2 linked regions of the Salinarimonas sp. genome follow. The protein of the gene in region 1 interacts with the protein of each later gene in a pairwise test. Links are inferred from orthologs where the notes say so. Each region holds a gene or a part of one and is shown in the gene's direction. Other genes may lie near its edges.

Region 1 (2,950 bases):
GAGCGCGTCGGCGTCGAGGACGAGGGCGCGCTTTGCGGCGTGCGCGGCGCGTGCCGCCGCCTCGACCAGCGCCCGGGCGCGGTCGCGGCCGAGCCCGGGGCCGAGCGCCACGACGGTGATCCGCTCGTCGGCGAGGAGCCCCTCCAGATCGGCGGCGTCGTCGCAGGGGCGCAGCATGATCGCGGTGAGCTGGGCCGCGTTCACGGCGAGCGCGTCGCGCGGCGAGCCGACGGTGACCGCGCCGGCGCCGATCCGCAGCGCGCCGCGGGCGACCATGCGCGCCGCGCCGGTGGCGTCGGCGGGGCCGGAGAGGACGAGGGCGTGGCCACGGGAATATTTGTGCGCGTCGAGCGCCGGGCGCGGGAAGCACGGCTCCCACAGGGGCGCCTCGTCGGCGAAGGTCGTCGGCGCGAGGCTCGCGATCACCCCGTCCGGGATGCCGATGTCGGCGAGGCGCAGGCGGCCGCAGAGGGTGCGGCCGGGCAGGAGCAGGTGCCCGGGCTTGCGCCGCGCGAAGGTGACGGTGACGCTCGCCTGCGCGGCGTATCCCCTCACCGCGCCGGTGTCGCCGTCGAGGCCCGACGGCACGTCCACCGCGACCACGGGCGCGCCGCTCTGCGCGACGGCGCGCAGGAAGGACGCCGGGTCGCCCTCGATCGGGCGGGCGAGCCCCGCGCCGAACAGGGCGTCGATCACGAGATCCGCCGCGGCGGGATCGGCGGCGCAGAGCGGGATCGTGTCGCCGGGCCAGCGCGAGGCGGCGTCGGCGGCGTCGCCCTTCAGGGCCTCGCGGGCGCCCAGCAGAGCGACGACCACGGCGTGGCCCGTCTCGGCGAGGAGGCGCGCGGCGACGAAGCCGTCTCCGCCGTTGTTGCCCGGTCCGCAGGCGACGAGCACGCGGCGCCGGCTCTCGGAGGCGGGCGGCAGCAGCTCGGCGGCGGCCGCGGCGACGGCGGCGCCCGCCGCCTCCATCAGGGCCGGGCCGGAGACGCCGCCGGCGATCGCGCGACGGTCGGCCTCGTGCATCTCGGCCGTCGAGAGCAGACAATGCATCATTTTTCGCCGCCTCCTGCCTGCCTCGCGCCCCCTCTGCGCGGCCGCGACTCAGAGCGTATCGCCAGACCGCCTCGGGGATAGGCGATTGCACAGAATATGTGCAATCGCCGCCGCAAAACCGATCAGCTCGCCTTCTCGCCTGCGCGCGCGTGGTGATATGACATCCTGCGCGGACCCGCGGCCCGCGCCGAAGACGCTCAACCGACGACCGAAGGCGAAGCCGACATGCGAAAGATCGAGGCGATCATCAAGCCGTTCAAGCTCGACGAAGTGAAGGAAGCGCTTCAGGACGTCGGGCTGCAGGGGATCACGGTCATCGAGGCCAAGGGTTTCGGCCGCCAGAAGGGCCATACCGAGCTCTATCGCGGCGCGGAGTACGTCGTGGACTTCCTGCCCAAGGTGAAGCTGGAGATCGTGCTGGCCGACGAGCTCGTCGAGAAGGCCGTCGAGGCCATCCGCAAGGCCGCGCAGACCGGCCGCATCGGCGATGGCAAGATTTTTGTATCGACGATCGACGAGGCGATCCGCATCCGCACCGGCGAGACCGGGGCAGACGCGATCTGACCCGCGCTCACCCGCCAAGACCAAGCCGCGGCCGCCCGGCCAGCGGAAACACAATCCTGCCCTGAAGACCCCCTGAGAAGAGGACTACCCGGACATGCAGACCGCCAACGACGTGCTCAAGGCGATCAAGGACAACGACGTCAAGTACGTCGACTTCCGCTTCACCGATCCGAAGGGCAAGTGGCAGCACGTCACGTTCGACGTGTCCTTCGTGGACGAGGACACCTTCGCGGACGGCATCATGTTCGACGGCTCGTCGATCGCCGGCTGGAAGGCCATCAACGAATCCGACATGACGCTGATGCCGGACCCGGAGACGGCCTGCATCGACCCGTTCTTCTCGGCGACCACCATGTCGATCGTCTGCGACGTGCTCGAGCCCGCCTCCGGCGAGCCCTACGGCCGCGACCCGCGCGGCACCGCCAAGAAGGCCGAGGCCTACCTCAAGACGCTGGGCCTGGGCGACACCGCCTTCTTCGGCCCCGAGGCCGAGTTCTTCGTCTTCGACGACGTGAAGTTCGCCGCCGACCCCTACAACGTCTCCTTCCAGGTCGACTCGACCGAGCTGCCGACCAACGGCATGCGCGCGTACGAGGGCGGCAACATGGGTCACCGGATCCAGATGAAGGCCGGCTACTTCCCGGTCCCGCCGCTCGATTCCGGGCAGGACATGCGCTCGGAGATGCTCGCGGCCATGGCCGAGATGGGCGTCAAGGTCGAGAAGCACCACCACGAGGTCGCCTCGGCCCAGCACGAGCTCGGCATGAAGTTCGACACGCTGGTGCGCATGGCCGACCTGATGCAGGTCTACAAGTACTGCATCCACAACGTCGCCGCCTCGTTCGGCAAGTCGGCGACCTTCATGCCGAAGCCGGTCTACGGCGACAACGGCTCGGGCATGCACGTCCACCAGTCGATCTGGAAGGACGGCAAGCCGCTCTTCGCCGGCGACAAGTACGCCGACCTCTCCCAGGAGTGCCTCTACTACATCGGCGGCATCATCAAGCACGCCAAGGCGCTCAACGCCTTCACCAACCCGTCGACGAACTCCTACAAGCGTCTCGTCCCGGGCTTCGAGGCGCCGGTGCTGCTGGCCTATTCCTCGCGCAACCGCTCGGCGTCCTGCCGCATCCCGTGGACGACCTCGCCGAAGGCCAAGCGCGTCGAGGTCCGCTTCCCCGACCCTACGGCGAACCCCTACCTCGCCTTCGCCGCGCTGCTGATGGCCGGTCTCGACGGCATCACCAACAAGATCGACCCCGGCTCGGCGATGGACAAGGACCTCTACGACCTGCCGCCGCGCGAGCTCAAGAAGATCCCGACCGTCTGC
Region 2 (5,589 bases), 2.1 Mb from region 1 along the record:
CGAGGCATTCGCTCTTCGCCTCGTTGGAATAGGTCACGAAGCCGCGCTCCACCACCGAGGACGAGCCCGGGATATCGGTGAGCAGCCCTGCGATCAGCCCGCCCGTGCAGCTTTCGGCGGTCGCGATCGTCAGCCCCGCGGTCTTGTAGGCGTCGAGCAGCGCGGTGGCGCGATCGCGCATCTCGTCGGGAAAGATCACGCCGCGTCCTCCGGAAGCCGTATGGTCGCCGCCGCCTGCGCCGCGAGCCCCTCCTGGCGGCCGGTGAAGCCGAGCTTCTCCGTCGTCGTGGCCTTGATCGAGACGCGCGAGACCGGAACGTCGGCGGCGCGCGCGATCGCCTCGCGCATGGCCTCGCGATGCGCGCCGACCTTCGGCGCTTCCGCCAGGATCGTCACGTCGAGGAGGTCGATCACGCCGCCGCGGGCGCGCACGCGCTCGGCGGCGAAAGCGAGAAACCGGTCGGAGGAGGCGCTCTTCCAGCGGGGATCGGAGGGCGGGAAATGGGTGCCGATGTCGCCCTCCGCGAGAGCGCCGAGCAGGGCGTCGGTCAGGGCGTGCAGCGCGACGTCTCCGTCCGAATGGGCGAGCACGCCCCGCTCGTGGGCGATGCGCACGCCGCCCAGCCAGACGTGGTCGCCTTGCGTGAAGGCGTGGACGTCGAAGCCCGTGCCCATGCGCGTGATCATGCCGCTCTCCGTGCCGGTCCCGGCGGCGAAATCCTCCGGCCGGGTGAGCTTCAGGTTGCCCGGCTCGCCGTCGAAGACGTGAACGGGGTGGTGCGCCCATTCCATCAGCGCGCCGTCGTCGGTGAAGTCGTCGCGCCCCGCCGCCCGCGCCGCCTCGTGCGCGTCCCGCAGCGCCGCGAAGGCGAAGGCCTGGGGCGTCTGCACGGCGCGCAGGCTGGCGCGCGGCGGCGTCTCGACGACGCGTCCGCTCTCGTCGACGCGCTTGATCGTATCGACCACGGCGACGCCGGGGATCGCCGCGCCGGTCTCGCGGGCGGCGGCGATCGCGCGGTCGATCAGGGCCGGCGTCAGGAAGGGGCGCGCCGCGTCGTGGACGAGGACGATGTCCGGCGCCCCGACCTCGGCCAGGCGGGCGAGGCCGTTCGCCACCGAGATCTGCCGCGTCGCGCCGCCCTGCGCCGGCGCGACGAGCTTCGCCCGCGCCGCGGGAGCGAGCCCGGCGACGATTCGGGCGTAGAAGTCCGAATCGTCGGCGTGCGTCACCGTCAGGATGCGGTCGATCGTCTCATGCGCGCCGAAGAGCGCGAGCACCCGGCCGAGCACGCTCTCGCCGCCGACGAGCCGGTACTGCTTCGGATCGCCCGCTCCGGCGCGCGAGCCGCGACCCGCGGCGACGATCAGGGCGGCGATGCGGGGCCTCTGGGACACGCGGTTTCCTCGATCGGCTGTCACGATCGCGGTGATAGAGAATGCCGCCGCGAGAGGCAATCGGCGCCGTCCCGTCCGATCGCGCATGCCCAGGCTTGCCAATTTGGCGGGCTTGTCTAATTGTTGAGCAGAATGACGAGTCGCCCGACCATGAGCCCCGCTTCGATCTCTCCCGCGAATGCCGCCGCCTGGCGTATCGGTCCCGTGCCGATCCCCCGTCGCGCCGTGCTCGCGCCCATGTCCGGTGTCACCGACGTGCACCTGCGCCGGATCGCGGCCGGCTTCGGCGCGGGCCTCGTCGTCTCCGAGATGGTCGCCTCGGACGACTTCGTGAACGGCGACGAGGAGACGCGGCTGCGCGCCGAAGGGGAGGGCGTCTCGCCCCACGTGGTCCAGCTCGCCGGCTGCGACGCGCGCTGGATGGCGGAGGCCGCGCGCCTCGCCGAGGCGAACGGGGCGGGTATCGTCGACATCAACATGGGCTGCCCGGCCAAGCGCGTCACCGGCGGCTGGGCGGGCTCGGCGCTGATGCGCGACCTCGACCACGCGACCACGCTGATCGAGGCCACCGTCGCCGCGGTGGCCGTGCCGGTGACCGTCAAGATGCGGCTCGGCTGGGACGAGGCCTCGATGAACGCCCCGGAGCTCGCCCGCCGGGCGGAGGCCGCGGGCGCGCGGGCGATCACCGTTCACGGCCGCACGCGCCGGCAATTCTACAAGGGCGTCGCCGATTGGGATGCGATCCGGCCCGTGCGCGAGGCGACGCGCCTGCCGCTGGTCGCCAACGGCGACGTCGCGAGCCTGGACAACGCGCGCGCCTGCCTCGCCCGTTCCGGCGCCGACGCCGTGATGGTGGGCCGCGCCGCGCTCGGCCGGCCCTGGCTCGTCGCCACGATCGGCGCGGCCCTCGCGGGCCTGCCCGCGGAGGAGCCCGCGCCGGCGGAGAAGGTCGCCGCCATGCGCGCCCATTACCAGGGGCTCCTCGCCCTCTACGGCCGCGCCATGGCCGTGCGCCACGCCCGCAAGCACCTCGCCGCCTTCGCCGATCACGCCCGCACGGACGGCTTCGCGCTGCCCGATCCGCTCCGGTCCCGTCTCGTCACGAGCGAGGACCCCGCCGAGGTCGTCCGCCTGATCGAGGCCACCTACGCCCATCCCCTCCGAGACGCCGCATGAGAACCCCCACGTCCGAGGCGGTGATGAACGCCCTGCCGCTGCCGGTCCTCACCGTCGGCCCGGATCAAGTCATCCTCGCCGTCAACGCGGCGGCGGAAGCCTTCCTGGAGGCGAGCCAGCGCGTCCTCCAGCGCCAGAAGCTGAGCGATTTCATCCCCTTCGGGTCGCCGGTCCTGAGCCTGATCGAGGAGGTGCGCCGCCGCGGCGTCTCGGTCAGCGAGTACCGGGTCGACATCGGCGGCCCGCGGCTCGGCCTCGAGCGCATCGTCGACGTGTTCGCCTCGCCGATGGCGGAAGCGCCCGAGGTCGTGGTGCTGATGATCCAGGAGCGCACCATCGCCGACAAGATGAACCGCCAGCTCACCCACCGCACCGCGGCGCGCTCGGTGACCGCGCTCGGCGCCATGCTGGCCCACGAGATCAAGAACCCGCTCTCCGGGATCCGCGGCGCGGCGCAGCTGCTCGAGCAATCCGCCGCCGACGACGACCGGCTGCTCACGCGCCTCATCTGCGACGAGGCGGACCGAATCGTGAAGCTCGTCGAGCGCGTCGAGTTGTTCGGGGACCAGCGCCCCGTCGAGCGTGCGCCGGTCAACGTGCACAGCGTGCTCGACCACGTGAAGCGCCTCGCGCAGATGAGCTTCGCGCGCCATTTGCGGATCATCGAGAGCTACGACCCCTCGATCCCGCATGTGCTCGCCAACCGCGACCAGCTCATCCAGGTGGTGCTCAATCTCGTGAAGAACGCGGCCGAGGCCATCGGCCCGGACGCGCTCGAGGGCGAGATCGTGCTCTCGACCGCCTTCCGCACCGGCGTGCGCCTCGCCGTGCCGGGCTCGGCGGAGCGCGTCTCGCTCCCCATCGAGATCGCGGTGCGCGACAATGGGCCGGGCATTCCCCAGGAGCTCGTCTCCGACCTGTTCGACCCGTTCGTGACCACCAAGGCCAACGGCTCTGGCCTCGGACTTGCATTGGTGGCCAAGATCGTGGGCGACCACGGCGGGATCGTCGAGTGCGATCCCGCGCCGCGCAAGACCACGTTCCGCATGCTCCTGCCGATGCACGCCGCCGAGGACGGGCGCGGCTCGTGACGCGTTAACGACCCATCCCCGAGAGTGCGATCCATGCCCAGCGGACACATCCTCCTCGCCGACGACGACGCCGCCATCCGCACCGTGCTGAACCAGGCGCTGTCCCGGGCCGGCTACGAGGTGCGCTCCACCTCCAACGCGGCGACGCTGTGGCGCTGGGTGGCGCAGGGGGACGGCGACATCATCATCACCGACGTGGTGATGCCCGACGAGAACGCCTTCGACCTGCTGCCGCGGATCAAGCGGCTGCGGCCGGAATTGCCGATCATCGTCATGAGCGCCCAGAACACGTTCATGACCGCGATCAAGGCCTCCGAGCGCGGCGCCTACGAGTACCTGCCCAAGCCCTTCGACCTGAAGGAGCTCGTGGCCGTCGTCGGCCGCGCGCTCTCGCGTCCGCGCGGGCCCGTCTCCTCGGCCGACGGGGAGGGGGAGGACATCCCGCTGGTGGGCCGCTCGCCGGCCATGCAGGAGATCTACCGGGCGCTGGCGCGGCTGATGCCGACCGACCTCACCGTGATGATCACGGGCGAGAGCGGCACCGGCAAGGAGCTCGTCGCCCGCGCGCTGCACGATTACGGCAAGCGCCGCTCCGGCCCCTTCGTCGCGGTCAACATGGCGGCGATCCCGCGGGACCTGATCGAATCGGAGCTCTTCGGCCACGAGAAGGGCGCCTTCACCGGCGCCACCGCCCGCTCGGCCGGGCGCTTCGAGCAGGCCGAGGGGGGCACGCTCTTCCTCGACGAGATCGGCGACATGCCGATGGAGGCGCAGACGCGGCTCCTGCGCGTGCTCCAGCAGGGCGAGTACACGACGGTGGGCGGGCGCACGCCGATCAAGACCAACGTGCGCATCGTCGCCGCCACCAACAAGGACCTGCGCATCTCGATCCAGCAGGGGCTCTTCCGCGAGGACCTGTTCTTCCGCCTCAACGTCGTGCCCCTGCGCCTGCCGCCGCTGCGCGAGCGCGTCGAGGACATTCCCGACCTCGCCAGGCACTTCTTCGCCCAGATCGAGAAGGAAGGCCTCGCCCGCAAGCAGATGGATTCCGAGGCGATGGACCGTCTCAAGCGCTACCGCTGGCCGGGGAACGTGCGCGAGCTCGAGAACCTGATCCGCCGCCTCGCCGCGCTCTATCCGCAGGACACGATCACCGCGCCGATCATCGAGGGCGAGCTCGACGTGCGCCCGATCGAGTCGCCCGTGGCCGCGGGGGGCGACGGCGCGGAGGCGCCGGAGACGCTCTCCGGGTCGGTGGAGCGCCACCTCACCCGCTATTTCTCGAACTTCCGCGATACGCTGCCGCCGCCGGGGCTCTATCACCGCATCCTGCGCGAGGTGGAGGGGCCGCTCATCGCCGCCGCGCTCACCGCCACCCGCGGCAACCAGATCCGCGCCGCCGAGCTCCTCGGCCTCAATCGCAACACCTTGCGCAAGAAGGTCCGCGACCTCGACCTGCCGGTGATCCGCACGAGCCGCTGACGGCGGCGGCTCGCCACGCCCCCCTTTCGCTTCCCCGTCGGCAGTGTATTAGTTTCGCCACACTGTTGTGTGAACGCATCAGCGCAAACGGGCGAATCGGGGCGGGGGCCCCGCGGCGAGGCCGACGTGAAACAGATGCGGGGCAAGACGAGCGCGGACGACGAGATCGCCGCCACGGGGCCGGGCTGGGTCGGCCTCGTCGTGGTCGTGGCCGCGCTCGTCTCGGCGCTGGCGTCCTTCCTGATCCTGTCCGGCCTCACGCCGATCGAGCCGACCGAATCGGTCACGGTCAACGCGCTCGCGGTGAATCTCGGCTTCATCCTCGCGCTCGGCGCGATCATGGCCGTGCAGGCGAAGCGGCTGGTCCGGGCGCGCCGGGCCGGCGCGGCCGGCGCGCGTCTGCATCTGCGCTTCGTCGCCCTCTTCAGCGGGATCGCGACGGTCC

The links. The genes of interacting proteins can lie anywhere in the genome.
Region 2: the proteins of ABL310_RS00580 (region 1) and ABL310_RS10440 interact in binary tests that used the Escherichia coli proteins (3 or more experiments, as listed by UniProt). The link is inferred for Salinarimonas sp. from one-to-one orthologs.

The regions. Positions count from the first base shown.
Region 1 is NZ_CP157794.1:133,521-136,470, reverse strand. It holds ABL310_RS00580 (P-II family nitrogen regulator), read left to right. Parts: upstream 1-1,281; coding sequence 1,282-1,620; downstream 1,621-2,950. Other genes in the region: glnA (type I glutamate--ammonia ligase), read left to right, coding at 1,715-2,950; ABL310_RS00585 (NAD(P)H-hydrate dehydratase), read right to left, coding at 1-1,056. UniProt on the Escherichia coli protein: P-II indirectly controls the transcription of the glutamine synthetase gene (glnA). P-II prevents NR-II-catalyzed conversion of NR-I to NR-I-phosphate, the transcriptional activator of GlnA. When P-II is uridylylated to P-II-UMP, these events are reversed.
Region 2 is NZ_CP157794.1:2,253,026-2,258,614, forward strand. The notes cover bases 1,616-4,614. They hold ABL310_RS10440 (ATP-binding protein), read left to right. Parts: upstream 1,616-2,567; coding sequence 2,568-3,662; downstream 3,663-4,614. Other genes in these bases: dusB (tRNA dihydrouridine synthase DusB), read left to right, coding at 1,616-2,571; ntrC (nitrogen regulation protein NR(I)), read left to right, coding at 3,696-4,614. In the rest of the region: ABL310_RS10425 (nicotinamide-nucleotide amidohydrolase family protein), read right to left, coding at 1-181; ABL310_RS10430 (bifunctional 2-C-methyl-D-erythritol 4-phosphate cytidylyltransferase/2-C-methyl-D-erythritol 2,4-cyclodiphosphate synthase), read right to left, coding at 196-1,395; more of dusB, read left to right, coding at 1,546-1,615; more of ntrC, read left to right, coding at 4,615-5,144; ABL310_RS10450 (PAS domain-containing sensor histidine kinase), read left to right, coding at 5,280-5,589.